3 regions of the Koromonas soli genome follow, and region 1 is predicted to be linked to each of the others. Evidence: predicted binding sites of a transcription regulator. Region 1 holds the regulator's gene; each other region holds the start of a gene.
The links. The regulator LexA, encoded in region 1, represses DNA repair genes until DNA is damaged. The targets are predictions, from matches to a motif close to CANTTCGCTTTTTATTCGC.

Region 1 (10,010 bases):
CTTGTCGCTGGTGTGCAGAATTCCATTGCAAATCTTCCTCGCGGTGCCTTCCGCGTCGCCGAGATAGCCCATCATTACCGAGGGTCCGGAGACGCAGACCTCGCCGACTTCTCCTGCGGGCAGCACGGCGTCATTCTCATCGCGAATTGTCACCTCGATGTTCGGCAGAGGCCTGCCCACAGAGCCGGGACGGTAGTCCTCAGGCGGACTGAACGATACGACGGGCGAAAGCTCGGTGGTTCCGTAGCCCTGCGCCAGCACGTGACCAAAGCGTTCATGAAATTCCTGTGCGACGCGATCGGGCAGACGCTCTGCTCCGGCAATGCAGAGCCAGAGCGAACTGGCATCGATCGGCGTGGGATCCTTGGTCAATACGCGATATTGGCCCGGCACGGCAATGAGACATGAGACGCGGTGCTTCTCGATAAGCTGCAGAATCTGGCGCGGCACGAAGCGCTCGGGCACCACGACGCTTGCGCCCACGGTGAGGGGCAGCAGCGTGGTGATCGTGAGTCCGTAGGCGTGGAACAGCGGCAGCACGGCGAGCATCACCTGGTCGGCGTTGAAGCCTGTCGCCTGCTTGCAACCATCCATGTTGGCGATGATGTTCTCTTCGCTGAGAGCAACTGCTTTGGGCCGTCCGGTGGTTCCCGAGGTGTAGAGGAACACCGCGGGGCTGGACGGATGCGCCTGTTTCGGAAATTCGATTGCTTCATCTTCGACCGCCGTGTCGCCGATCCAGCACTGCATACCCACGCCCATCAGGTGGGGCACGAACTCTTCGCTGGTGATCACCAGCTCGACGCCGGTTTCCATCGCCATAAGCTTGAGCAGCGGAGGAGGCGCAAGCGTTGGTAAAACGGCAATCCGCTTCCCTGCCCACAAAGCGCCGAGAAAGAGCGGAGCAAATTCGGGAGTGTTGCCATAGAGCAGCGCAACGGTCTCTCCCTTGACGCGCTCGGCGATGCGGCGCGCAACGCTCGAGGCTCGACGCTCCAGCTCAGCGAACGTGATGGAATATTCGGTACCGATGATGGCTGGACGATCTGGGTACAGGCGGACAGCGGAAAAGAAGCGCTCGAGAATGGCGCTAGTCTGCATTTCGTGTGCTCATTTCGATGAGAATTGTGGTCGTTTGCCGTGTAAGTGTAGCACGCAGCCACGCGCCTGCGGCACCAGCGAACCTACGCGAGAGACGCTGCTTCGGGTGGCAGCACACAGGTATGTTCCGGAGTGTGCTCAGCTTCGGTGAGTGCGCGAGCGACACGATTGATCCACTCGGTCGCAGCATCTTCCGGCTCAAATCCGGCGAAGGCTCCTGCCTTGGCGATTCCCGCAGTAATGTTGATTCCGACCGGCCCGAGCGCATCGCGCAATTGTGCAAGCAGGGCCTCGGTTTCCGGTATTTCAAGATGCGGGACCAGCATGGCGACCGTGTCGCCCTCGTAGCGGAACAACATCGCTTGATCCTGCGCAATCGAGCGCAGCGTACGCACCACTTCGCTGACGGCGTGCTCGACGTCGGAAGGCGTTGCCGATGCAATCTGCAGCAGAGCCAGGGTGCTCGAGAAATCGTGCGTCGTGCGCTGCCTGCCAAGTTCGGCTACGACAGCATCGATGTAAGCCGAGCGCTTCAGCAATCCGGTCTTCTCTTCGGCCACGCCCAGGGTTGAAACCAGCGAACGCAGGCGCGCATTGTGAACCGCGAGTGCAACCTGATCGGCCAACGAGCGCAGAAGCGCAAGATCATCGGCAGACCAGCGGCGGCGCACCCCGCACTGTTGAACGATCAGAAGACCAATCGGCTGATCCTCGCTCATCAATGCAAGTGCAACCAGCGAGTGAATGTTGAGCCGCGCCAGTTCCTTGCGAATCGGCGACAACGGTTCGGAGGACTGCACATCTGCCGCAGGAAAAACCGGCTCGATCGCCGTGAGCCGTTGACTCATGGCGAGCAGACGCACCATCGCGGCACGCTCCGACTTCGTCACCTCGGGCGAGCAGTACTCGACAACGAGAGATGGAGGCTTGCCCGGAATTGCCAACGCCGCAAGACAGCGGCTGTACTGCCACTTCGCGCCAATCTGATTCACGGCCGTCACAAGCACTGAACGTGGATCGCTTTGCCGCGCAATGATGCGGCTTACCTCCGCCGCGCGAGCCATGCCGTCAGACGGACGGCTGCGCTCGACTGTTTCCTCCCGCAGGGCTGGCGCTGCCAGTCCCGCAGTGGTGAACAGCTCGCGGATTCGCGGGTCGGTTTCCGTTTCCACCGGAAACACCTGCCTTAAGTGCTCGATCTTCTGCAACGCTTTATCGCGCATGCCGTACTGCAGGAAAATCTCTGCCTGAAGAATCAAGTCCTCAAGCACCTTGGGAGCCGGAGCTTCGGACGCTGCCTCCTGCTCCTGCACGACGGGCGCGGACATCTCCGGTGCATCGACGCCGAGCCTTTTCGCCACGGTCTGCAGGCGATCTTCTGCCACGTGCCCCGCGAGCTTCTGCATCCGATCCCTGTGCGCAGACTCATAGGGGTCGATGTCCACAGCGCGATCCAGCGCGTCGAGCGCCCGGGAGTAGCTCCCTGCCTCAAAGTAGAGATCAAAGAGACGTGACAGCACTTGCGCGTACTCTACCTCGCGGTTGGCGCTGTTGTAGAGCTCGGCCATGTATTCATAGAAGCGAATGCGCGGCGTGCGCTCGGCGGCGAGTTGCGCAAGGTGCTTCATGAAGTCAATGAGGTGCCCCTGCTTGCGATTGAAATCCTCCAAGCGGCGCGCTAGTCCCAGCGCGCGGTCCACCAGGTCGCGATCAATCAATCCGCCAATGACGGAAAGCAGCGCTGCGAGATTCTTATGCGGATCGCGCTCATATAGCCGCCACGCAAAGGGCTCTGCCTCTTCCACACGCCCCAGGGCGATCAGCGCCAGCGCATAGGGCTCGCGAACCTCGTCGGGGCTCGAGAGACTAGTGGCAATGGGCTGCAGCATTTCCACGGCCTCTGCGGGACGGTTCTGCGCGATGAGTGCGCGTCCATTTCCCAGCCGCGCAGCGGTGTTAGCGGGATTGGCGGCGAAAGCACGGGCGTAGGTTTCCGATGCGTCCTGGCCTAGCTTTTCCAGCATGGTGCCCAGTTGCACAAGGGACTCGGCAGCGAGTACCGGCTCGTGAAGGGCTTCGCACATGCGGGCGTGCTCGCGATAATCCTCCATGCGCGGCTCGAGTTCGAGCGAGCGCGACATGCAGTGCAGCGCACGCCGAGGATCACCCAGGCGCTGGAATTCCTCGAACGCGATACGGTAGGCTTCGGCCGCATCTTTGCGGCTGGTGCTAACGAAAAGCTCGGCGTAACGGATCACCATCTCGGGATCCAGGGCCTTCATGCGTTGCAGACGGCGAAAGACGAGCGCCGCATTGCTGAGCTGCTTGCCGTCTACATATTGGGCAAACAGCCGCCGCAGCATGTCCGACGCAAGCCCCAACTGTCCCACCGACATGCTGATGTCGGCAGCCTTCTGCAGCAAAGGCAGATTATCGGGCTCCATTTCGATAGCCTGGCGATACTCGGCCAGAGCAAGCTCGGGCTTGCCTCTATCGAGCAGCTTTTCGGCACGCTCTACGCGTTTGGCGGCGTCGTTCATCTTTGTGCGATTCTATTCTGCAACTCACACCTCTGCACATCTCCTTAGTCTAGAAAAAGTAAGAAATAGGGGTATCCAACTAGACATGGGCCAGCGATTGACACTTCGCCTTTTATTCGCCAGAATGTTGGGATTGTGCGGGTGGGCACACGAGAGGTTGCGAAATGGCATTAACCAAGCGACAGCGTGAGATGTACGACTTTATCGCCGAATTCGTACAGAATAATGGCTACTCCCCCTCGTTTGAAGAAATCGGCGCGGCCCTGGGACTTAGTTCTCTGGCCACTGTCCACAAGCACATCAACAATCTCGAAAGCAAAAAGCTGCTGCGCCGCGATTTCAACCGCAGCCGTTCCATTGATGTGCTGCCGCTCCCCGATGGAATTCCCGAGCGAGCATCTGCGGTGGCCGTGAGCACAGTGGAGTTGCCTCTCGTCGGACGCATCGCGGCAGGCCGCCCGATTGAGCAGGTGGAAACTCCGGAGACCATTTCGCTCACTGACTTCACACGCGCGAAAGATGTTTTTGTGCTGCAAGTTTCAGGCGACAGCATGCAGGACGAACACATCATGAATGGCGACTATGTGCTGGTAGAGAAGACGCAAACCGCGCGCGAAGGCGAGATCGTAGTAGCGCTGGTCAACGGCTCGGACACAACGCTGAAACGCATCTACCACGCAGGCGAGCAGATTCGCCTGCAGCCATCGAATGCAAACATGCAGCCGATTATGGTTCCGGCAGAAGCCGTGCAGGTGCAGGGCAGGGTCGTGGCGGTGCTGCGGAAGTACTAGAGATTTTTGTCCGATTACTGTTGCTCAGATTCAGTGCCAGGGTAACTACGCTTCGCTTCGTGAATCTGGGCACCCAACATCGAGGTAAGGATCTACTTCGCCAGAATTTCGCGGACCTTGCGGCACAGAACGGAGGGCGAGAATGGCTTTTGCAGAAACTCGGTCTGGCCCTCGACGACTCCGGTTTGCAGGATCGTGTCCTCGTTGTATCCCGAAACGTAGAGCACTTTGAGGCCGGGGCGGATCTGTGTTAATTGATCGGCGAGGTCGCGGCCCGACATTCCCGACATGACAACGTCGGTCACCAGAAGGTCGATTTTGCTGGCGTATGTCGCGCTGATCTCCAACGCCTGCGCGCCGCTCTCAGCTTGCATAACGAGATAACCATCACGCGCCAGAGTGCTGTGCAGTACTCCGCGAACGTCGTCCTGATCTTCGACAAGCAGGACAGTCGCTGAGCGAGACTGTAGAACATCATGCTCATCGCGCTTGTCGGATGCGAGTGCAAGTCCGGCAGCGATTGGGAAGAAGACCCTGAATGTCGCTCCACATTTTGGCTGACTATCTACAGTGACGAACCCGCCCGTCTGTTTCGCGATGCCGTACACCGTCGAGAGCCCAAGCCCCGTTCCCTTGGTTTCGCTCTTGGTGGTGAAGAACGGTTCAAAGATGTGCTGCTGCACTTCCTGGGACATGCCAATGCCGGTGTCTTCCACGGCGAGCACAGCGTAGTCTCCCGCCTGCGCGACAGAGTGTTCCAGATGCACACTGTAGGTGCGGATGTTCAGTCGCCCGCCGTCGGGCATAGCATCACGCGCGTTTACCGCGAGGTTCATTGCCACCTGCTCGATCTGGCTGGGGTCGGCAAGGATCAGTCCGAGATCGGGCTCAAGGTCGAAGTGTAGCTGGATGTCGTCTCCCAAGGCGCGGCGAAGAATAAGTTCGGTGCCGGTGAGCGTGGAGTTCAGGTCGAGGATTTTCGGCTCGAGAACCTGATGGCGGCTGAATGCGAGTAGCTGTCGAGTAAGAGCCGCAGCGCGTTCGGAAGCGTTACTGATTTCCTGCACGTCCTTGCGCACATTTTCAGGCAACTCTGGCGATTGCATGATGAGTTCGCTGCAGCAGCCAATCACCATAAGCAGATTGTTGAAGTCATGCGCGATGCCTCCGGCAAGACGCCCAATGGCTTCCATCTTTTGCGTCTGGCGAAGCTGCATCTCGAGCGCACGCTGTTCCGTCATGTCGGTCAGCGCACACAACACGGCGGGACGATTGTTGAGCATGATGCGAGCGGCCGCGTAATCGATCCAGCGCACTTCGCCGTCGTTGCGGACGACGCGCGCCTGCCAGCGCTTCTGGATTTCCTGCCCCAATGCACGGCGTCGAGCGCGGTCCTGCAGGATCTCGCGATCTTCGGGATGAAAAAGCGGCCATGCCAGTCGATTCAGAATGTTGTTGCGAGTGAACCCGGTGAGCGACTCAAACGCCGCATTGGCATAAATGACCCAGCCATCAACGTGGATGAAGATGGCGGTTGGAGCCATCTCGGCAAGAGTGCGAAACTTCGCTTCGTTCTCGGCGAGTGCCGCTTCCGCGTTGCAGCGGGTGATGAACTGCCCAAGTTGCGCGCATATGCCTTCAAGCAGCTCGCGGTGTCCCGGCTCGGGCTGCATCGTACTCGAGGACATCAGTTCCAAAACCCCGAGAATCTGCTTGTGGCTGTCGAAGATAGGAAACGCTGCCAGAGAGCCGTTCTCAATTCTGCATCCTTCGCGCCCGATACAGGACGAATCCGGGTCGAGGTCGTTGAGCCAAATCGCCTCTCCGTCGTGCGCTACGCGCTGGGCGCGACTGGTACAGCGCCGTCCCGGTCCTGTGGCGCTCCCCTGACAATGAAGGCCGGACTGCGTGTATCCAACGACGCACTTCAGCCCCTCCTCGGCGATGGTCCAGAGGCGTGCGATCTCCCATCCGAGCGCCTTGCCGAGAGCAGGCAGCAATTCCCCTCCCGCACCTTCCACCGAGGTCGCAGTCGCCAGCGTTCGCGTTACGTCCAACCGGAGATTGTGAAAACGGGCATTGCGATTCGTCTCGGTCAGATCCCGATAAACCACGACCAGGCCGCCGCGAAGACGCCCCGTCGTAATCGGTTGCGAAATTACCAGCACTTCCAACTCGCTTCCATCGCGGCGCAGACGACGGGTCTCAAGTACGTACACGCCGCCGCGGTCGAGTGTCTTGTTTCCTGATTGAAACTCGTGCTCTCGCCCAGGCGGGACCAGCAGATCAGGCGTCTTACCCTCAAGCTCCTGAATGGAGTAGCCGAACATTTCCTTGAACCGCAGGCTGACCTGATGGAAGCGCCGCTCGGAGTCGAGTATTGCCAAGCCGTCGAAGGAAGAGTCCAGCAGTTCATCAAAGGTCAACTGGGAGGGGACATTGAAGAGCGCAACCGGCTGAGCAATCACCAGACGGTGCGTTGCACCTGGCATCAACGAGGCAGAAAAGAGATAGTACGTGCGGTCGCCATCGAATGTCGCATGAAAGCTGACTCGCTGCTGTGATGAGCGCAAGCGTCCGAGCAGTCCATAATCCAGCCCGGTCGGGAACACCGACGGGAATTCATCCGATGAAGAGAGCGCTGCTGCTTCGGAATTGCGCTGAAGAACCTGGAACGATGAACAGTCCACGACCCAGGCGGGTCCGGGCATGGCTTCCAGAAGCGCGTACGCAAGCGGCTCAGAGCAACTGGAGCTCTTCTCTTCCGAAACAGGGTCCACAGCCATGACTGCTCAATCCAAGCGAGAGATGAATACAAAGTACATTCAAACGCCTGAAACTTACAAGGTGAATGTCTCGCTGGACACATCGGCAGAACGCGGCAAGACGAAAGCCCGGCACGCGGCCGGGCTCCAGGAACACGGAAACTGCTAGGCAAGCTTTTCCAATGCTTTCTCGATTGTTTCCTTAGGCACATAGCCGACAATCTGTTCCTGCACCTGACCGCCCTTGAAAACCAGCAGCGTCGGAATTCCGCGCACTCCATAGCGCTGCGGAGTCGCCGTGTTGCGGTCCACATCCATCTTCGCAACCTTGACTTTGCCCGAATACGACTTCGCGATCTCATCGACAACGGGGGCCAGAGCGCGGCAGGGACCACACCAGGTGGCCCAGAAATCAATCAGGACGGGCTGGTCACTTTTCAGAACTTCCTGATCGAAGTTTGTGTCGGTAACCTCTACGATCGCATTGCTTGCCATTGTTCCTCCAGTTTCTCTTGACGAAAGCTTTCTGCCGTTACACTGCCAAGGCAAGTACAGCTAAAAGTTCATCGTAACACTACAATTCGATGTCTCAACCCTGTGAATGGACGCAGAAGCGGGAACAACGCGAAAATTAGCCCTGAAACTGAAGAGGCGCCCCGAAATTGGGACGCCCTTGGTAGATTCCCCTCCCCCGAGGAGCTACCACTTCAAACTGACAAGATGATTGTGTGCTGAACCTAATCCAAAGACAAGTATCGTCCGTAACGTTTTGTGCCGATGACTTGTGGTGACTTTCGATACTTCGCTTCTCGAAACATCCACGTGCGTTTATAGCTCCTGCCCGGTGTAGTCCTCGAGCGTGGGCTCTGCTTACAATAGGAGCCATGCGTTACGTGATCGCCATTCTTGCCATAGCCGGACTCCTTGTATCCTGCTTTGCCCTGCGTGAGCACTATCGGACCGAGCCTTCGCCCTGCAGCATCAACGACCGTTGGGATTGCGGCGCTGTCAACCACAGTCCGTTTGCCGAGATCGCCGGAGTTCCCGTGGCTGTCTTTGGAATAGTGGGCTATGCTGCCATCGCGCTGTTTGCACTGCTGCGCCGCTGGTGGATTGTGCTCGTACTTACGACGGGAGCAGTCGCATTCTCAGCCTATCTGACCTATATCGAGGCTCGAGTACTCGAGACATATTGCATCTGGTGCGTCACTTCGGCGGGCATCATCGTGGTCACAGAAATCGCCGCCATCATTGCACTGATCCGAAATCGGCGCGTGGCCTAGACAGCCTGCCCCGCGCTGAATCCCGATGCCCAGGCCCACTGGAAGTTATATCCACCCAGCTGGCCTGTGACGTCCACTACCTCGCCGATGAAGTACAGCCCTGGAACCTTCCGGCTCTCCATCGTTTTTGCCGAGAGTTCATCTGTGTCTACGCCACCGGCAGTTACTTCGGCCTTGGCGAAGCCTTCGGTGCCCGCGGGCACGAATTCGAAGTGATGCAACAGCCTCTCTGCCTGCTCGATTGCGGGATTGTTCCACCTGCCAAACGGATGCAGTTCGAGCCAGCGTTCGGCAAGCCGAATCGGCAACACATCGCGCAGGGCCGCTAACGCCGCACTCTCGTCGTGTCTGGCTTCCGAGGCGAGCAGACGGGCAAAGACCTGCTTGTCAGGCGCGAGATCAAGCGTGACCTTCTCGCAGGGCTTCCAGTACGAGGAAATTTGTAGCATCGCGGGCCCGCTGAAACCGTGGTGAGTGACTAGCATCTTCTCGCGAAAACGCGCCTTTCCAATGCTGGCGGTGACCTCTGTCGAAACTCCCGAGAGATCGCAGAAGTGTTTCGCATCCTGAGCATTCAAGGTGAAAGCGACGAGCGCAGGACGCGGCTCCACGATATTGATTCCAAACTGCCGCGCGACGTCGTAGCCAAACGGAGTTGCTCCCATCTTTGGAATCGAGAGCCCACCGGTGGCCACCACCAGCGCAGGTGCCGTGAACTCGTGCTCTGCACTCGTCACGGTGAATCGGCCATTGTGCCGGATCTCCTGCGGCCGCGCCGAGAGCCGCACGCGAACTCCCGCGTTCACGCATTCCGACTCGAGCATCGAGAGGATGTCCTGCGCGCTGCGATCGCAGAAAAGCTGTCCCAACTTCTTCTCATGCCAGGCGATGCGATGACGCTCGACCATGGCGATGAAATCCTGCGGCGTGTAGCGCGCCAACGCCGACTTTGCAAAGTGCGGATTGGAGGAGATGTAGTTCGTGGCGGTGGCGTCGCGGTTGGTGAAGTTACAGCGGCCTCCGCCAGAGATCAGTATTTTCTGACCTGCGCGATTGGAGCTCTCGAGCACTGTCACGGAACGGCCACGTTTTGCGGCCTCGATGGCGCACATGAGACCAGCCGCTCCGGCTCCAAGAATGAGAACGTCGGAATTGAATTTCATGCGAGCGGCCTTTCAGAGTTCATTACTGCTGGGTTCACTGTATTCCTCGGCTGCAACAATTGACGCGGACGCCGAATCCTATCGCTGAGAGGAAAACACAGATGAAATTGCCGTTCACTCTTGGCCGCCTTATCTTTGGAGGATTCTTCCTCTACAACGGGATCAATCACTTTCTACAGTACAAGAACCTCGCCGGTTATGCTGCGTCGAAGAAGGTTCCAATGGCCGAAGCCGCAGTACTCGGCTCAGGAGCCCTGCTCACAGTAGGAGGCGCGAGTCTGCTACTCGGAGTTCGTCCCAAGCTGGGCGCCGCAGCCGTAATTGCATTTCTCGCCGGAGTGTCGCCAGTGATGCACGACTTCTGGAA
Region 2 (10,010 bases), 800 kb from region 1:
AGCAGAAAGCTATACGAGCTTCGACCGCTTCTGCTGGTCGAGATATTTTACGATCTTGCCGACATCCTGCGAGCGCTTGATGGTCGTGATCAAGAGGGCGTCTCCGGAATCGACAACCACTAAGCCCTCGACACCGACGGCGGCGATGAATTTGCCAGGGGCGTGGAGGTAGTTGTCGTGGGCGTCGAGAGTGAAGTGCTCGGCGGCGGCGATGACGTTGTCCTTGTGCTTGCCTTGCGCGATGCGGTGCTCGAAATGCGCGGCCCAGGAGCCAAGATCGTTCCAACCCCAGTCGGCAGGGATGCAGAAGATGTTGGACTCGCGCTCGGCGGAACGGGGCTCGAGGATTCCGTAGTCGACGCTTTTGTCTTCGCACTTGGGGTAGAGCTTGCGCAGAGTTTCGTCGAACTTGCGGGTGCCCCAGGTGGCAGCGATTTTCTCAAGTATGGCGGCGGTGGCGGGCAGGTACTGGCGAAGCGCGTTGACCAGGGTGCGCGCGGACCAGAGGAACATGCCGCTGTTCCAATAGAAGTTTCCGGCGGCGAGGAACTGTTCGGCGGTGGCGCGGTCGGGCTTTTCGCGGAAGCGGGTGACGTGGGTGACGGCGCCTTTGTAGGCCGCTCCGGCCTCGATGTAGCCGTAGCCGGTTTCGGGACGCGTGGGCTTGACGCCCATGACGATGATGTTTTCAGAAGCCGCGGCAAGGGCGATGCCGGTCTGGAGATCGCGGCGGAACTGCTTTTCCTTGGCGATGACCTGATCGGACGGAAACAGGCCAAGGACGGCGTCGGGATTGCGGCGATGAAGAATGAAGGCGGCTAGTCCGATGGCGGGGGCGGTGTTGCGTCCGGTGGGCTCGGCAACGATTTGCTTCTTGGACAGCGAGCGGAGCTGGCGCGCAATGTTGTCGCGAAGGTCGCCGTTGGTGATGATCCAGAAGTTTTCGGCAGGCGCCATGGGAAGCAGGCGAGCCACGGTTTCCTGAATCATGGACTGCTCGGAGTTGAGCGGCAGAAGCTGCTTTGCAAAAGCCTTGCGGCTGAGAGGCCAGAAGCGCGTGCCGCGTCCTCCGGCCAGAATGATGGGGTAAAACTCAGGCTTGCGAGTCTTCGCCAAGATAATCCCTCTGACTAAATATGCGTGATTGCACTTCCAGTATGCAGATTTGTGAGGGGCTGTGCCAGCTTTTCCGATGGCAGGCGCATGCGGAGAATCTCAGCCGACCACTGCGGACGGATGGTGTATTCGCGAATGGACGCGGGGATGACGACGGTTTCGCCACGCATGAAGGGGACGGTCTGCGCATCGGCACACTCGACGACGGCTCCGCCCTCGACGGAGACGAGGACCTCGACGGAGGTCTGGCCGGGATCGGAGTGGAGCGTGAGGGGGCGGTCGATTTTGTGTTTCTCGACGACGAAGCAGGGTGAGGCCACAAGGAGGTCGTGTCCGTCGCGGCCGCTGAATCCGGGGATGGGCTGCGGAGGAACGAGTCCGGCGTGGGTCTTCTCTTCAATGGCGGAGAGGCCCTGCTCGAGATGGAGTTCGCGGGGACGTCCGTAATCGTAGAGGCGATAGGTGAGGTCGCAGTTCTGCTGGGTTTCGAGGAAAATGGCGTTGGGGCCGATGGCGTGCACGGTTCCGGCATCGACGTAAACCATGTCTCCGGCGTGAACGTCGAGCCAGTTGAGCATGTGTTCGGCCTGGCGCTCCTCGATGGCGCGGCGGAACATATCGCGATTGATGCCGGGGCGGAGGCCGAGTCCGACTTTTGCGCCTTCGATGGAACGGGCGACATACCAGCACTCGGTCTTGCCGCAAGGATGGCCGCTCTGCTGGGCGCGAGCGTCATCGGGATGAACCTGGACACTGAGCTTTTGACGCGGAAACAAGAACTTGACGAGGAGCGGGAATCGAGCGGGTTCGGGTGAGGCGTTGCCAGTGAATTCGGCTGCGAACTGGGAAGACAGATCGCGCAAGGATTGTCCTGCGAGCGGGCCGTTGGCTACCTTGCAATCTTCACCCGTGAGCCAGACTTCGCCGATGGGCTCGCCTTCGACTGGACGGGTGAAATAGGGGCGCAAATCGCGGGTTCCCCAGACTCGTTCGTGAAACTCCGGAAGAATAAGAAGCGGATACAGTGACGGCATGATCGTGTTTGCTTAGACCGGGCGCGAAAAACAATCGCGCACATTCGGTTGGATGAGCTTTGGCGGGGGTGAAGATGCCGTTTGCCGCATCCCGAAAGACGGGATTCAACAAAGGGGAATTAAGAATTGCGGCAAGCAACCCCGAGGTCCTTCGCTGTGCTCAGGATGACACTTCGGAGGGGACAAGAGCAACGGAAAAGCAAGAGGGCGGGGAAAGAGTAGAACAACAGCAAGAACAACAGCAACAGCCCCACTCAACGAAAAGAGCGTTGAATGGGGCACCCGTAAGCAACAGCAAGAGCAACGGCAAAAGCAAAGGCCCCACTCAACGATGAATGGGGCACCTTGACTATTGATGACTGCAAGCGACAATGCGTTTCTGTTGGAGGAAGCAGGCCCAGAGTTGGAAAAACGCCAACTCTGGGCCACCGATTACTCTCGCACCGATTTGGAGGCCAACTCTGGGCCACCGACAACCGATTAGAGCGAGGCGAAGAAGGTCTTTACGCGTTCGAGGCCACGGTCAATCTCCTTGGCGGAAGTGGCGTAGGAGAAACGGATGTGTCCTGGCAAGCCGAATGCCTCACCGGGGACGCCAACGACGTGTCCTTCGCGCAGCAGGCGCGAAGTGAGTTCGGTGGTGGTGATGCCAGCGCGCGTGGCGATTTCAGAAACATCCGGGAAGGCGTAGAACGCGCCCTCAGGCATATTGCACTTGACGCCGGGGATGGCGCGGAGTCCGGTGACGATGCGCTCGCGAAGCTGGATATATTCGGCGCGCATGTCGGCCACGCACTGCTGAGAGGCGGTCAGGGCGGCGAGTCCGGCCTTCTGCACGATGGAGGTCGGGTTGGACGTGGACTGGCTCTGGAGTTTCTGAAGCTGGTTGATGACGGGCTTGGGAGCCAGGGCGTAGCCGAGACGCCATCCGGTCATGGAGTAGGTCTTGGACAACGAGCCCATGAGCAGGAGCGAGTCCTTGTATTCCTTGAGCGAGCCGAGAGAGAACGGGTGGCCGGTGTAGTCGAGATAGACGTAGCACTCGTCGCTCATGACATAAATGCCGCGCGAGGCTGCGAGCTTGACGATGGCGGCCAGATCCTCGGGCGAAACGACGGCGCCGGAAGGATTGTTGGGCGAGTTGAGCAGGATGATGCGGGTGCGCGGCGTGATGGCCTTCTCGACCATGGCGGCGGTGAGCCGGAAGTCTTCGGAAGCGACGGTCGGAACGAAAACGCACTTGCCTCCGCAGTACTCGACCATGTCCTTGAAGGAAACCCAGTACGGCACGGGGATGATGACTTCATCGCCGTGATCGACGAGGACCTGGAAGGTGTTGAACAGCGCATTCTTGCCGCCGGTGGTGACGATGGTTTCGTCCCACGCGTAGGCGGAGCCGAAGTCCTGCTGATGGCGTGAGGCGATGGCTGCGCGAAGATCCTTGATGCCGGCGACCGCGGTGTACTTGGTGAAGTTGTTCTGGATGGCCTCGATGGCCGCGAGCTTGATGTGCTCAGGGGTGGCGAAGTGAGGTTCGCCGGCACCGAAGTCAACAAGATCCACACCCTGCGCGCGTAGAGTGGTCGCGTCGTTGTTGATGGCCATGGTGGCCGAGATTTCGATGCGGCCAATGCGTGCCGTAAATGCGGTAGCTGCGGTAGTGGACACTAAGAATTCCTTTCGCGTTACGGATTTGGATTGCGCTTCGGGCGTGTTCTCCGGAGCAGCGGAAAGTTACTTGGACGCCTGCACGGGAGGCTTGTAGCGCTCGCGCAAGCGCGCCTCCACGGAGGGAGGAACAAGGCCTGCGAGCGTGCCGCCCAGCGAGGCAATTTCGCGTACCAGCCGCGAGCTCAGGTAGGAGTAAGCCTCGGCGGGCATCATGAACACTGTCTCCAGAGTGGGATCGAGTTTGCGATTCATCCAAGCCATCTGGAGTTCGTACTCGTAGTCGCTGACGGCGCGAATGCCACGGAGAACCGCCTGGGCATCGCGCTGACGTGCGTAATCGACGAGCAGACCTTCGAACGATTCGATGCGGACATTTGAGAGACTCCCGGTGCACTCGCGCAACATTTCCAGGCGCTCATCAATGGTGAAGAGTGGAGACTTTTCGGAGTTCCGCAAAAGGGCTACTACGAGTTCGTCGAAAATCTTTGCTCCACGCTGGATCAGGTCGAGGTGGCCGTTGGTCGGTGGGTCGAACGATCCAGGGTAGATGGCAATGACTCGCTTCAATGTGCCTCGGGGCAGCGCCAAAAATATGCTCTGATTTTATGCCGCAGGAGAGAGAGGAGGCAACTGGGGGCCTCGCTTTCGTTTGCTCCGGGGGATCCCGGGAGAGGGGTGGTGCGGTAGCGGTCCTTCGCTGCGCTCAGGATGACAGCGAAAGAGCGAAGGTCAAAGGCAAGAGCAAATGCAAGAGCAAGAGCAAAGGCAAGAGCAAGACACCCACCTCTGCCAAAAGAAGGCAGAGGTAGGGCACCAAAGGTGGAGATTTGAAATTCGGGTATCGAAGGTGGAGATTTGAAAAGTTTGGGCACCAGAGGTTGAGATTAGAAAAGGTGGGGAGCGAGGCGTAGCCGCTGGGAATGAGGAAAAGCGCATCAGAACGGAGACAGGTCGTCGCGGCGGCGCGTGCAATGCAGAGTTTGGCCCATGGCTCTACAATTGGGCGACTTACAGGGCCAAACAATTTATGAGCTTTTTCGACAAACATACTCTACGGATTCTGTTCACGGTGCTGGCAATGGTTGCGCTGCTGGGGTTGACGTGGATGGCGCGCAAGCCGGTGCTGGCCTTCCTATTTGCCATGCTGTTTGCCTATCTGCTGGAGCCGCTGATCGCGCTGGTGCAGCGCTGGACACGGCGCGGGCGAGGCGTGGCAATCGCGATAACCTATGTCGCGATTTTTGCGGCACTGACGATTGTGGGCGTGGTCGTTGGTCCACGGGTAATGGAGGAAGGACGGCACCTGACGGCAGCGGCACCGGATCTCTACACTAAAGTCGCCAACGGCAGTATCGCTTTCCAGGTGGGAAGGGCGCGGGGCTGGAGCCAGGAGACACAGGCACGGGCTCAAGAGCTGATTGTGGGGCATCGCGAAGATGTGCTTTCGGCAATCAGCGCGCAAAGCAAGAAAGTGACGGAAGTGGCGGGGAATGCGCTGTGGATCGTACTGATTCCGATTCTGGCGATCTTCTTTCTGAAGGACAAAAGCGAGTTTGGAAGGAATATCGAGGGGCTGGTGGAAGATCCGCGAAGTAGGGAGATACTGCGCGACATTCTGAGCAGCCTGGATGACATGCTTTCGCATTTTGTGAGGGCGCAGTTGTACCTCGCCGCGATTTCGGGCGTGGTCTATATGACGGTGCTGACGATCATGAGGGTGCCGTATTCGTGGGCGCTGGGTGCGTTGGGCGGGTTGCTGGAGTTCATTCCATTCGTGGGGCCGCTGGTGGCAGGGGCGCTGATTCTGGCGGTGAGCTTTGGGCTGAACTATGGGCATTTGCTGGCGGTGCTGGCTTTTCTGCTGGTGTGGCGCGGATTGCAGGACTACCTGATCTCACCAAGGGTGCTGGGAGGAAGGGTCGAAGTGCATCCGTTGGCGGCGATTTTTGGCGTGCTGGCAGGAGGCGAGATTGCAGGGGTGGCAGGAGTCTACTTTGCGGTGCCGATCATGGCAGCGGCGAGGATTTTGTGGCAGAGCTACCGGAGGCATCGGGCAGGGGTGGTGGTAGAGACGGAGCACGAGGTGGTGTAGGTGGTGGTAGGTGACCTGGGGCGGAGGAGCAGATGCCAACGTCGGCTGGGGTCCTTCGTTGCGCTCAGGATGACACCCTTAAAAACAAAGAAAACCAAAAGCAGAAGCAAGAATGATCTTGCCCCTGCCAAACGTACCCCATGCTGAGCGATCATCCAATCGCAGTAGGGAGAGCGGAGATGGGGAAGGGGAGACGGGCGCGGTACACGCTGGAGTACAAGCAGGAGGCGGTGCGACTGGTTGAGTCTGGCCAGAGTATCGCTTCGGCGGCGCGAAGTCTGGGTCTGATTGAGCAAACACTGTCCAACTGGGTAAAAGCGCACCGGGAGGGCAAACTCAAGGGCGCCGACCATGGCAAGGCGGTCAGCGCCGAGCAGATGGAGATTAGCCGTCTGCGGGCCGAACTGGCGCGGGTCAAGATGGAGCGCGACATCCTGGAAAAAGCGACGGCGTACTTCGCGAAAGGCCAGAAATGAAATACGCCTTCATCCAACGCCACCGGCGTGTCTGGCCGATCCGTGTGCAGTGCCGGGTACTGCGGGTGAGCGTGGCCGGCTACCATGAACACTTTGCCCGTCGACGCAACGCTCTCCGCCACCTGAGCGACGAAGCACTGCTGGTGCACATCCGCGCGGTGTATGCCGAGCATCGCGGAGCCTACGGGTGGCCGCGCATCTGGCGGCAACTGCGCGAGCAGGGCGTGCGCGTCGGCAAACAGCGGATCCAACGACTGATGCAGCAGCACGGCATTCGAGCCCGCGGCAAACGGCGCTTCCGAGTGATGACTACGAACAGCCGGCACAACCTGCCGATTGCGCCGAACCTTCTGGATCGTAACTTCGCGGCCGCCGCTCCGAACAAAGTCTGGGTTGGAGACATCACCTACATTCCAACCGACGAAGGATGGCTGTACCTGGCGGTGGTGATCGACCTGTTCAGCCGCCGTGTTGTGGGTTGGTCTCTGCGCGATCATATGCGGAGCGAACTGGTGATCGACGCTCTCGAAATGGCTTGGTTCGAGCGCTGTCCGGGCAAACACAGCGGGCTGATCTTTCATAGCGATCGGGGCTGCCAGTATGCCAGCGATGAGTTCAGTCAGCGACTGAAAGAGCATGGAATCCAAGCGTCCATGAGTCGCAAGGGCAACTGCTGGGACAACGCCGTGAGCGAAACCCTGTTTGCCTCGCTCAAAGTAGAGCGGCTGCACGGCAAACGCTTCGCCACCCATCGCCAAGCGAAAGATGAAATCCTGAACTGGCTACGGTGGTATAACCAAACCCGGTTGCACTCAGCTCTGAACTACCTCAGCCCGATTCAGTTCGAACAAACACGAACCAAAGCAGGCTATGGAAAAGCAGGAAAGCAAAAAACGCTTTCCAACTTTCCCACAGCCACGACGACTACGGGGTACGCATTCTGAGGGCAAGGTCAGAACAGAGGCAAAAGCAAAGGCAAAACAAGAGCAAAGGCAAGAGGCGAAGGCTAGGCAAGAGCGAAAGAAAGGGACGGATTTGATCCGTCCCTTTTTGGTTGAGGATATGGTTACTTTTTGGGCATGGCGGCCTTGGCGGCAGCGACTTCCTTGGGGGCGGCGGGTTGGGGGTCGGCCGGAGCTTCGGAGGCGGCGCGGTCGAGGCCGAGAGCTTTGCGCACGGCTTGCTCGATCTTGGCGGCGACGTCCTTGTTCTCTTTGAGGAAGTTCTTGGCGTTCTCGCGGCCCTGGCCGATGCGTTCGCCATCGAAGCTGTACCAGGCTCCGGATTTCTCGACGATGTTGCGATCGACCGCGAGGTCGAGCATGTCGCCTTCACGGCTGATGCCTTCGCCGTACATGATGTCGAACTCGGCTTCGCGGAAGGGCGCGGCGGTCTTGTTCTTGACGATCTTGACCTTGGTGCGTGAGCCGACGACCTGGTCTCCGTCCTTGATGGCGGCGATGCGGCGGATGTCGATGCGAACCGAGGAATAGAACTTGAGGGCGCGTCCGCCGGTGGTGGTTTCGGGATTACCGAACATGACACCGATCTTTTCGCGGATCTGGTTGATGAAGATGAGGCAGGTGCGCGACTTCGAAACCGTGCCGGTGAGTTTGCGGAGAGCCTGAGACATGAGGCGCGCCTGCAGGCCGACGTGGCTGTCGCCCATTTCGCCGTCGAGTTCGGCCTTGGGGACAAGGGCAGCGACGGAGTCAACGACCAGAACATCGATGGCGCCGGAACGGACAAGGGCCTCGGTGATTTCGAGGGCCTGCTCGCCGTAGTCGGGCTGCGAGACGAGGAGATTATCGACATCGACGCCGAGTTTCTTGGCATAAGCGGGGTCGAGAGCGTGTTCGGCATCGACAAAGGCCGCCATGCCGCCAGCTTTCTGGGCTTCGGCGATGATCTGGAGGGTGATGGTGGTTTTGCCCGAAGACTCAGGGCCAAAGACCTCAACGACGCGGCCACGGGGAACTCCGCCGACGCCGAGAGCGGAGTCGAAGGAGATGGAACCGGTGGAGATCACCGACATGGGAGTGATGGGGCCCTTGTTTCCCAGGCGCATGATGGAGCCCTTGCCAAACTGCTTTTCAATCTGAGAGAGCGCAAGATCAATTGCGCGGGACCGATCGTCGGCCATGAAGCACTCCTTGCCAAAGCGCCTGGCGGGCGCGTGGCTGAAAAATTGTGGGTGCGGAAGCTACCGCCCGGAGCCACCTTTGCTCGAATCACGATGCGGATTGCGCATTGCATTTGCAATCATCACGGCAGAAATGGCGGCTGAGGGTGAGAATAGCACGGGCGAAGGCCAAGGGGAATGAAAGGTGAAAGGTTGGGCAAAATATGCCCGGAAATATTGCTGCTATTTCCGGGCATATTGCGAGCCTTATCTTTGCAGCAGATCGATGGGCTGGTGGATGTCGGTCACGCGGAAGTAGCGGGCGAGCGAAGGGTGGCGCTCGGCGACCTTTTCGTACATCTCATAGGCAACTTTGCGGTAGCTCCAGTGGCCGCCCGGGCCGGTGCGGAGCTCGCTGATGTAGACGACCTCGGCAAAATCCATTTTGAACAGAGTGCGCTTGCGGTAGGCGAGCGGGACGAGGTAGTGCGTGGGCTGGGTGGCTTCGCCGCGAGCGAAAAGCGAGGCTGCGAGTTGGGCTCCGGCGGAGGCGACGCGCTGCATGGCCGAGGAGTAGAGCGCGGAGTGGCCGGCATCCTGAATCTCGCGAGGGGTCTCGAAGCCGTGGGCAAAGCCGTAAGGCTGGTGAATCTGCACGCAGCGGCGATGGCGATGGAGGTCGCGGTAGGCGCCGATATCCATGAGGATGTCGAAGCGGAATTTCTGCCCGGCGCTGTAGGGGCGGAGGATTTCGTCGTGAGCCCCGCGATGGCGCAGGCCCAGGTCGATGATTTCATCGCGGCGGGCGGCGGAGAGGGCGGAAACGGCTTCGCGAAGCTGGCGGTATGAGTAGTCGGAGTGTTCGTAGAGAAGCGTGGTGGCCAGCTCGATTTCGAGCGGATCGTCGTCGAGCAGATCGACCTCGGGAGCGGGAGAGATGGGCGCTCCGTGCATCAGCTCGGCGGCGGCGTGGGCGAGCTCGGTGCGGGTGGAGAGTTCGTAGCCGCAGGGTTGGGCGTACTTGACGAGCGTGGGGCAGACCCTTGTTTCGCGCAGGAGTTCGACACGAAGCTGCTCGGCGAGGGCCGGATCTTTGGCAGCGACCTGATCGACGAGGGCGCGGCGCTTTTCGGTATTGACGTCCCAGGCGGAGCCGCGGGCGGCCTGCTTCATGCGATCGGCGAGGGTGCGGACCTCTTCGTACTCGCTGCCGAGAAGGCGCGAGACCTGGGTTTCGAGTGTGCGGGCGTTGACGATTTGTCCGAGTGAGGTATTCGTAGCGAGCGGAAGCAGGTAGCGCGAAATGTCGAAGGCTCGGGCACGCAGGGTGCGATCGTAGGATTCCTGCGGCAGGTCGGCGGGCTTGGGGGTTTTTGACTTGAGGTACTCGAAGTTGAGTTCGCTGAACTTGCGGTATTCGGAGAAGAGGAACTCGATGGTGTCTTCGTAGAGGCGAGTGTCGGCGGGGTCGGCGAAGCGCGGGGTGTAGTGGCCGCTCT
Region 3 (10,010 bases), 1.3 Mb from region 1:
CGGACTGCAGGGACAGCCGCAGGTTCCCTACTATGCTCCGCAAAGCATCATGGGTGCCGTGAACACCCCTGGCGGCGGCCTCCTCAACCGCATCAACGTGCACAGCGCCTCGGCCAACTACGTCAAGGTCTTCTCCCCCACGCTGACCAACGAGTTGACTGCGACTCTCACCTATTTCACCCAGCAGTTCGAGCCGAAGAACCAGAAGGCCCTGCTGAAATCCACCATCAACTACCCATACAACGCAGTCTTTGATAACGGCTCCAAGCAATATCCGCAACTCGGAACCTATGCTCCCTACGGCGGCCTGCCGCTCGGTCTATGGCCGGACTTCACTACCGGTGGACTGTACCTGCATAAGTATCAGCCCGCCCTCAGCGACAACCTCAGCAAAGTCGTCGGCAAGCATGGCCTCAAGTTCGGAATCTTCGGCCAGCGCGTAGCCAACAATCAGGCCAACCAGAGCCAGGCCAACGGCGTCATTCAGAACTATTGGTTCGGCGCCGCCGGCAACGAACTCCACAGCTACAACGGCTTCTATCCAGACGGCAGCCCGGCTTTCGATCCCACGCCCCACTTCAACAGCGGAAACTCGCTGGCCAACTTCTTTGAAGGCCAGATTCAGGACTTCCACCAGACCTCGTTCACCCCGCGCACCAACATTTACTTCTGGAACATTGAAGGTTATGCGCAGGATGCATGGCGTCTCAGCCAGAGCGTTGTTCTCACCTACGGTCTTCGCGTAAGCCATCTCGGAGCCTGGACGGACTCGCACGGGCTCGGCGCAGCCGTCTGGCAGCCAAACCTCATCGGCACCAACATGAACGCCACCTCCAATCCGTTCCCCGGATTCCAGTGGCATGGCATCAATCCTGCGATACCCAACTCCGGCACCAGTTCCACCGGAGCCTACTTTGCACCGCGTTTCGGCATCGCGTGGGATGTGTTCAAGAACGGTAAGACCGTCATCCGCGGCGGCTACGGAGCCTATCGCTTCCATGACTCCGCCGACGACGTGATTGGCGCGTTCCAAACCGCAACCGGACTGCGCAAAGCCGACCTGCAAGGCTTCAGCGGAAACACCCTTGCTGGTGTCAGCACCGTCCACCAGAATCCGGCGACCTACGGCAATGCCGGAGGCACCCAGACCTCGCTGCCGATTTCCTCCGTCTCCGGACTCCTCGCCAGCGATCGCAAGACGCCGGTCACCAACAACTACAGCTTGAGCATCGCCCAGCAGTTGAACAAGACGACATACCTCCAGTTCTCCTACGCCGGCAATAACAGCAACTCGCTGATGAACAACGGCACCACGCAGGCCGTCGTGCTCAATAACATCAACGCCGTTCCTGTCGGCTACCTGTTCACCGCCGCTGCGGCAGCCAAGATCAACGCTGCCACGGCCTCCTGGATGCCGCGCCCCTGCAATCCCGAGGGATGCACGCCTTACCAGGCCGCGCAGTTGAACAACACGCAGGACTGGGCCGGTGAGCCGAGCGTTCAGGCCGCCCGTCCCTATCCGCAATATGGCAGCATCATCGTGCCGCAGCACAATACCTATGCCAACTACAATGGCTTCCAGGCTCTGCTCGTGAAGCAGTCCGGACGCCTGACTTACAACATCAATTACACATGGTCCAAGGCACTCGGCATCCTCGGCTCCGCGGCTGACTTCAACTACACCGCGCCGGTCGATCCCTTCCACATCAAGAACAACTACGGCCCGATGAACTATGACCGTAGCCACATCCTCAACCTCTCCTACTCCTACCAGTTCGGCAAGGTCACTCCGCAGCGAACGCTCGGCTTGATCGCCAACGACTGGATGATCTCGGGCATCACCACCCTCGAGAGCGGCGGCAACATGCAGACCGGAGTCAGCTTCTCGCCGGACTTCTACCTGCAGGGCACCATCACTCCCACCGACGGCGGAAGCTACCCGGTCAACAGCCAGACCATCCTCGGAACGCCTGACGTGAGCTTGCAGCCGGTCATGAAGTGCAACCCACGCTCCGGCCTTGGCAAGAACCAGTTCATCAACGGCGGATGCTTCGCCCTGCCGGAGATTGGAACCAACGGTCCGTACATCATGCCTTACATGCACGGCCCGGCGTTCTTCAACAGCGATCTCAGCCTTGAGAAGTCCTTCTCTCTCGGCGAAAGTCGCAAACTGCGCTTCCGTTATGCAGCCTTCAACTTCCTGAACCACCCGCTGCATAGCTTCGGCACGCCGTATCCCAATCAGACGACGCTCAATCTGTCCGGCAACTCGCCCGCGACAGCGACAAGCGCCAACAGGAATTTCGGCTTCGCCCCTCTGACCGTCGGACGTCGCCTGTCAGAGATCTCGCTGAAGTTCGACTTCTAACCTCCTGAGCAGTCTTCCTCCAGTCCCCGTCACCAATGTAGGTGGCGGGGATTTTCTTCCACCCAGGTGCCCTCCCGTAAACTCGCGTTTCGCGAGTTTACGGCGGGGGAGTTTGATTTAGACTCAGCCCTCAGCCCGCCGTGAAAACCTTTTTCTCCCCCGGATATCGGGCCAATTCTGGCCTATGTTCGCCTTCTCTTCTCTTGTTACAATCTGGTCAATGGAGCTGGAAACCAAGCTTCGCATCCTCTCAGACTCGGCGAAGTACGACGCCTCCTGCGCGAGCAGCGGATCGCGCCGCAGTGCCGAACTTGGAGCTCTCGGCAACACGGCTGCTTGCGGCATCTGCCACAGCTACACGCCCGACGGCCGCTGTGTCTCGTTGCTCAAGATCCTGCTGACGAACTACTGCATTTACGACTGTGTCTTCTGCGTCAATCGCAGCTCCAGCGACATCCCGCGGGCCCGCTTCACTCCCGCCGAGGTCGCGCAACTCACCATCGACTTCTACAAGCGAAATTACATTGAAGGGCTTTTCCTGAGCTCCGGCATCATCCAGTCGCCCGACTACACCATGGAGCAGCTCATCGAGGTCGCGCGTACCCTTCGCACCGACCACCGCTTCAACGGCTACATCCATCTCAAGACGATTCCCGGCTGCTCGCCCGAACTTCTTCGTCAGGCCGCCGGCTATGCCGACCGACTGAGTGCCAACGTCGAGCTGCCCACGCAGACCGATCTCGACAAGCTCGCGCCAGAAAAGAACAGCGCTGTCATCGAGAACACTCTTGGGCGCGTTACAACTGAAATCGTGTCCTCGAAAGAAGAGCGTGCCAAATCGAAATCGGCTCGCCTCCTCGCCCCCGCCGGACAAAGCACGCAAATGGTCGTTGGCGCTACTCCCAGCACCGACGCGCAGATTCTGGCGAAGTCTTCGCACCTGTATTCCGCCTACAAGTTGCGTCGCGTGTACTACTCCGCGTTCAGCCCATTCCCCAAGGCTGATGCCCGCCTGCCCATTGCGGCCCCGCCGCTTGTGCGCGAGCATCGCCTTTATGAAGCCGATTGGCTCATGCGCTACTACGGATTCCACGCCGACGAGCTCACCACCGAGCAGGAACCCAACCTCGACGCCAAGGTGGATCCCAAACACGCCTGGGCCTTGCGCCATCGCGAGTTCTTCCCAGTGGATGTGAACCGCGCCACTCGCGAAGAATTGCTGCGCGTCCCCGGCATCGGCTATCGCAATGCCATGCGCATTCTGTCCATCCGGCGCTATCACCATCTCTCGCTCGACGATCTGCGCAAGCTGCGCGTCTCGCTACGCCGCTGCAAGCCGTTCGTCATCACTACCGACCATAGTCCCTCGGTCGTGTTGCTCGACTCCAATCGCCTGCCGACCGTGACCGCCGTTCCCGAGCAGCTTGCACTATTCGACGCAGCCACCGCGGCCGTAGCAGGTGAGTTGTGATCCACGTTTCGGTTGAGCCGCAGTTCGCCAGCTTCCGCCAGCGTTGCCGCGAACTGCTGGCCTCCAACGTAGCGCCTCACGATGTCGCCTGGTCGGAGGCCGATGCCGAGCAGTTATCGCTTCTTCCCTCCGAGCCCGTTGGCGAATCCGGCAGCAAGCTCCGCGTTCCCCGGCGCTACTTCGATCTTGCACGCCTTGTTTCGTGCCACACCGATCCAGCGCGATGGCATCTGCTCTACAGCGTTCTGTGGCGTGTCGTTCACGGCGAGCGCAGCCTGCTCTCCGTGCAAATCGATCCTGAAGTTTTGCGCCTCAACCGCATGCGTCAGGAAATCGTTCGAGACATTCACCACATGCATGCCTTCGTCCGTTTCCGCCGCATGGAACGCGACGGAGCCGAATGGTTCGTCGCCTGGTATCGTCCCGACTACCGCATCATCCGCCTCGTCGCCCCGTTTTTCGAGAAGCGTTTTGCTGCCATGCGCTGGACGATCCTCACTCCGCACGGATCGGCCAACTGGGACGGCCTTCGTCTTTCCTACTCGCCCGGCGTCGCCATGCCGCAGTCTTCAAACAAAGACGAGTTGGAATCGCTCTGGTCCACCTACTACCGCACCACCTTCAACCCCGCCCGCATGAATCTCGATCTCATGCGGCAGGAAATGCCTTCGCGCTTCTGGACCAACCTCCCCGAGTTGCAGGCGTTGCCCGAAGTGCTGGCCGATGTCCCCGCCCGTCTCGAAACCATGCATCGTCAGCAATCGACCTCCGCGCAACACATCGTCCCGCCCAGTCGCGACCTCAACGTCTTGCGCGAAGCTGCCAGCGCCTGCACCGCATGCCCGCTGCACTGCGATGCCACGCAAACTATCTTCGGCGAGGGCTCGCCCACCGCCCGTCTTGTGCTCGTCGGCGAACAACCCGGAGACGTAGAAGACCTCACTGGCCATTCCTTCGTCGGCCCTGCGGGCGAGGTCCTCCAGCGCGCCATGGATGAAGCCGGTATCCTGCGCTCCGACATCTACCTGACCAATGCTGTGAAGCACTTCAAGTTCATCCGTCAGGGCAAGCGCCGCATTCACCAGACCCCGCGCATGTCGGAAATCATTGCCTGCCGCCCCTGGCTCGAAGCCGAACTCCAGTCCATCCAGCCGCAAGCCATCCTTCTGCTGGGCGCCACCGCCGCCAAATCTTTGCTCGGCAGCAGCGTCCGCATCACTCGCGATGCGGGCAAGGTGATCCAAACGCCCTACTCCGCTCACACCGTCATCAGCGTGCACCCCAGCTTCGTCCTCCGCAGTTCAGACGAACACCAGTCACGCGCGATTTACGCTCGCCTTGTCTCCGACCTCTCCACAGCGCAAAAACTAATAAGCGAGAAGAACGTCGCACGGCTCTGAGCAGTACGCCATTCCATTCAGTTCGAAATGTGGTGCCCCACCTCTGCCCTCTTTTGGCAGAGGTGGGTCCTTTGACAGACGTGTGCCTTGCCGCCACTGCCTTCGCAACAGGGGTTTTCAGCCACGTCATTCTGAGGCATCATTGTCCTGACTTCTACCTACTTGCCGCTCTGCCTCTCGTCGCATTTCTGTTCACCATAATGCGGAGCATGGTTCCGAGCCCGCGTGGTATCCGGGCGATCGCCAGCTAGCGCCCTGACCGCTGTTTGACGAGCAGCCAGTTTAATGATTCCATTTCAAGTTGCGGTTTTCAGGCCTGAAGACCGCCATCAGCCTAGAAGGAGCAGCTGCGATGATTCGAGAGGACGTTCTGCAGAGTTTTCCTGAGCTATTTGGCACAAAGCAAGTAGGTGGACACGAGCTTAAGGTCGAGGAGACCATCGCCACACTTACCCGTGAGCTGAATCCAGCGATTGCCGCTGCGCTTTCAGCCCGCCGTGCCATTCTCAATTCGCCGTTGCCGGTGCGAGAGAAGTACGCATGGCCCAAGTGGGACGAGCATTTCGAGGATCCCATCAGTGGTCAGCCGTGGACCTTCCGCGAAATCATCCAGGGACTCATCGACAACTTCCTCGATCGTGAAACTCCGCATCGCTGGCGCCTCAATGACCAGGTTCCCATCCCGGCTGACGCTCATCCGCTCAACAATCCGGGGCTTGAGTTGACCGGACCGTGGTATCCGCTCGACATGGCTTTCAACGCCCTGAACAGCAACGCGCCCATGAATATGCCGGACTTCGAGGATGCCTCGCCCACGCACTTCCGTCCTGATGGCACTCCCGTCCATGCTCCCATCGGAGTCTTCGGAGCCCTCAAGAATGCCAAGGAGATCTTCGAAGGCAAGTGGAAAGACCGCGCCTACGAGGTGCAGAAGAAGGATAAAACGCGCAAATACACCATCGGCCGCGACTCCGGACAATGGCCCACGCGTTTCGTACGCCCGCCGAGCATCCACATCCGCTACGATCACGTGCGCGTTGATAATCAGCCTGCTCCGGGCCTCATCGTCATCGCCGTTCTCTGGACGTTCAACAACTACGAGTCGCTGAAGAAATCCGGAACCGGCGTTTACTTCTACATTCCTAAGCTCCAGACACCGCACGAAGCCCTCATCGTCGAGAAGCTGTTTGCGCGCCTCGAACAGATGATTGGCGTTCCCGCCGGAACCATCAAGATCAAGATGCTCTACGAGGAAGGCAACGGCGGACGCTTCCTGCCCGCTATTGTTTGGACCCTGCGCCGCCGTCTTCTCGGCACCAACGTCGGTCGTTGGGACTACCTTGGCAGCCTCATCGAGATGTGGAAGGACGATCCCAACGGCGTTTTCCCCGACCCGCAAACCGTCGGCATGGCCGCGCCCAACATGATCGCCTACCAGCGCTACAACGCCTTGAACATCCTGCTCGCAGGTTTAAAGCATGGTGAGTTCACGCAGGGCGGACCCATTGGCGGAATGGCTGCCGTCATGATCTATCAGTCGAGTGATGCTTATGGTCGTGCGCGCTACAACCAGCTTGCCTTGCGTGCCATGGCCATCGATAAGCTGCGCGAGCGCCTCCTCGGGCTCATGTTTGTTCCGGACGGACAACTGCCCGCCGGCACGCGCCCCACTCTCGACCAGATACTTTCCGGCGAAGTCAAAGGCAAGCTCTACGACGCATATCGCCAGAGCTGGGTCGCCAGCCCCGAGCAGGCGTATGTTGCCGCGGGCAATGCGCCTCTCCGTGCATCTCTCCCCGAGTTGCAGAAGATGCTCGATGCCAAGCGCGAGACCGTTGACGTAAAGGGCAAGCCCGTGCCCACCGTCGGCAGCGGGCTCGTCGAGGCCGAGCAGCAGCTCTTCCAGTCTCGCGGCCTCATCGATGGCAATGGACGCATCACGCCCCAGGTCATCGCCCGCGAGTCGCTCGACACGCCCGAGAAGTTCCTCTCGCCCGAGCTGTGGGAGTCCATCTACGGAGTTCCCAAGGGCGACATCACCATCGAGCACATCCAGCACGCCTTCTACATGGCTGCCAACTACGGCTTCCAGATACTTAACGGAAACTTTGCCGCCGCCATCGACGATTACGAACTGTACCTGCGCTTCATGAACGACCTAGCCACCTATCGCATCGATATGTCCTGGCTGTGGACGCTCGTGCAGCACCAGGCCACCATCACCAAGGACGGATACCTCAAGCGTCCCGCACTCACCGAAGATGGTGTCGTGCCCGCAACCAACGCCGATCATGTGAAGGCTGGCACGCGCTTCACGTCCGAACTGTTCGAGAAGGTCTTCACCTATCACGATGAGTGGACAAAGGAGTTCTTCGCCGAACTCGACCGCCGTGGCGATCCCGGCCGCTTTGATCGTTCCAAGGCACAGGTCATCATGGAGCTTCTGAAGCGCCAGCTGATCTCCAAGCGTTACATCCAGCACAGCGCGCGCGTTCTGTTCGTCGTCGGCTCAGCCAGTGCGCAGGAGCGGACGCAGATTCTGGATGCCATCTTCGATCTCTCACGCGAAGAACTCGTCAAGCGTGGTGAGTCGGCAAAGGCCGCACTCGCCGCCCACGATTATGTCTTCGACATCTTCCCCAACGGCAGGCAGTAACTGCTTCACCTGCATCGCAAGGCGGCTCGCAAGGGCCGCCTTCTTTTTGTCATTCAGCACTCGCGCATCGTAAGATTCATTCGAACACAGGATTGTGCGCATGACCTCGTCGCAACTCTCGACCGCAGCAGACACCCGGAAACGCATCGTCGCCATCATTGGCGCTTCTTCCGGAAACCTCGTCGAGTGGTTCGACTTTTACGTTTACGCTTTCTGCGCCATCTACTTTGCCGGATCTTTTTTCCCGAGCGGCAATGCCACCGTCCAGCTACTTAAGTCTGCTGGAGTCTTCGCCGCCGGGTTCCTCATGCGCCCCATCGGAGGCTGGCTCTTCGGACGCATCGCCGACAAACGTGGCCGCAAGACAGGCATGATGACCTCCGTCCTCATGATGTGCTCGGGCTCGCTGCTCATCGCATTGTTGCCAACCTATAAGCAGATCGGCACCGCCGCGCCCGCTCTGCTTCTGCTCGCGCGCCTGCTGCAGGGCTTGTCCGTTGGCGGAGAATACGGCACCAGCGCCACCTACATGAGCGAGGTCGCTTTGCGCGGACGTCGCGGCTTCTTCGCGTCTTTCCAATACGTCACGCTCATCGGCGGCCAACTCCTCGCCGTCATGGTGCTCGTCATCCTGCAACACTTTCTCAGCAACGAACAGTTGAAGGCCTGGGGCTGGCGCATTCCTTTCGCTCTAGGAGCCCTCGCCGCCATCGTCGCCTTTTATTTGCGCCGTTCGCTCGATGAGACCACGACATCGGAATCGCGCCGCAATCTTGAGGCGGGCACCATCGCCGGAGTCATGAAGCACAAGCGCGCCTTCGTCACCGTGCTCGGATTCACCGCCGGTGGCTCGCTCATGTTCTATACCTTTACCACCTACATGCAGAAGTACCTGGTCAACACCGCTGGCATGAGCGCCCGCTCCGCCAGCGAAGTGATGACTGTGGCGCTGCTCGTGTACATGCTTGTCCAGCCCTTGTTCGGAGCGCTCTCCGACCGCATTGGCCGCCGCGCTTCCATGATCTGGTTCGGAGCCTTAGGCGCCCTCAGCACCGTTCCCGTGCTGCATGCTCTGGCCCACGTGAGGAGCCCTTATGCGGCGTTCGCGATTGTCATGCTTGAGTTGTCCATCATCAGCCTGTACACATCCATCGGCGGGCTCATCAAGGCCGAGATGTTTCCCATCGAGATTCGTGCGCTCGCCGTCGGCTTGTCTTACGCTCTGGCCAATGCAGTCTTCGGCGGCTCCGCCGAGTTCGTCGCCCTCGAATTGAAATCCATCGGCAGGGAAGCGACTTTTTACTGGTACGTCACCGCTATGTGCGCGCTCGCTCTCCTCGTTGCCATCCTCATGCCCGATCCCAGCAAGCAAGGCTATCTGCGCGACTGAAGCAGAAACACGCTCCCACTCGACTCAGAATTTCAATCCCATCGCCTTCGTCGTAAACTCCACCAGCGGCGTCAGCGACTTGCAGGCCGAGACGAAATCGCGCATGAATTTCGCGCTGCACACCTGCTCTGCCGTCAACTCGACCGATGCAATGTAGTCCTTGCGCTTCAGGTCTTCTATGCAGGGATGCTTAGGATCAAATCCCTTCGGCGGACGCGTCAGACTTCCGCCTTCCAATTCGTACTTACCTGCCACCTTGCGCCATTGTTGCGGATCCTTCACGATCGCCGTCCGTATCTTCGTCAGCGTTGGATTATCCGGATGCCACACTCCCGCAGCTACAAAACACCCTGTCGGCTCCAGGTGCAGATAGAAGATTGGCGCATGCACATCTTTCCCGCTCTCGTGCATAAAGCGCATTCCAACGTGCGTCTTGTACGGCAGCCCATCCTGCGAGAATCGCGTGTCCCGATAGATGCGGAATAGCGATCCGCGCGTAGGCCGTGCGTCGGCCACGAAATGTCCACTCAGCTTCGCCAGGTGCGGAGCGAAGCTCGTGATGAACTCCATTGCCGGGTCCACCACCACTGTCTGATACCGCGCCTTGTTTTTCGCAAACCACTCGCGGTTGTTGTTGCGTTTCAACTGCCGCAGAAAATCGAATAGATCAGGCTCAAAGAAAGCAGTGTCCGCCATGGCGAATCCTCACAGAGAGTTCGCCTACT

Region 2: a site for LexA is predicted at 8,706-8,724, ahead of recA (recombinase RecA). Genes of this name have one in related genera too.
Region 3: a site for LexA is predicted at 2,553-2,571, ahead of AC6IY8_RS14755 (putative DNA modification/repair radical SAM protein). Genes of this name have one in related genera too.

The regions. Positions count from the first base shown of each region.
Region 1 is NZ_AP040872.1:253,263-263,272, reverse strand. It holds gene AC6IY8_RS01115 (class I adenylate-forming enzyme family protein) at 1-1,101, opposite strand, end outside; gene AC6IY8_RS01110 (tetratricopeptide repeat protein) at 1,185-3,641, opposite strand; gene lexA (transcriptional repressor LexA) at 3,806-4,432, shown strand; gene AC6IY8_RS01100 (PAS domain S-box protein) at 4,525-7,218, opposite strand; gene AC6IY8_RS01095 (hypothetical protein) at 7,217-7,366, shown strand; gene trxA (thioredoxin) at 7,363-7,692, opposite strand; gene AC6IY8_RS01085 (vitamin K epoxide reductase family protein) at 8,082-8,480, shown strand; gene AC6IY8_RS01080 (BaiN/RdsA family NAD(P)/FAD-dependent oxidoreductase) at 8,477-9,643, opposite strand; gene AC6IY8_RS01075 (DoxX family protein) at 9,745-10,010, shown strand, end outside.
Region 2 is NZ_AP040872.1:3,896,259-3,906,268, reverse strand. It holds gene AC6IY8_RS17020 (mannose-1-phosphate guanylyltransferase) at 10-1,116, opposite strand; gene AC6IY8_RS17015 (type I phosphomannose isomerase catalytic subunit) at 1,131-2,150, opposite strand; gene AC6IY8_RS17010 (pyridoxal phosphate-dependent aminotransferase) at 2,631-3,818, opposite strand; gene coaD (pantetheine-phosphate adenylyltransferase) at 3,885-4,388, opposite strand; gene AC6IY8_RS17000 (AI-2E family transporter) at 4,849-5,913, shown strand; one part of gene AC6IY8_RS16995 (IS3 family transposase) at 6,093-6,351, shown strand; one part of gene AC6IY8_RS16995 (IS3 family transposase) at 6,351-7,333, shown strand; gene recA (recombinase RecA) at 7,456-8,532, opposite strand; gene AC6IY8_RS16985 (FAD-dependent thymidylate synthase) at 8,779-10,010, opposite strand, start outside.
Region 3 is NZ_AP040872.1:3,407,127-3,417,136, reverse strand. It holds gene AC6IY8_RS14760 (carboxypeptidase-like regulatory domain-containing protein) at 1-2,368, shown strand, start outside; gene AC6IY8_RS14755 (putative DNA modification/repair radical SAM protein) at 2,589-3,839, shown strand; gene AC6IY8_RS14750 (UdgX family uracil-DNA binding protein) at 3,836-5,239, shown strand; gene AC6IY8_RS14745 (aldolase/citrate lyase/malate synthase family protein) at 5,592-7,895, shown strand; gene AC6IY8_RS14740 (MFS family transporter) at 7,996-9,285, shown strand; gene AC6IY8_RS14735 (DUF2461 domain-containing protein) at 9,310-9,981, opposite strand.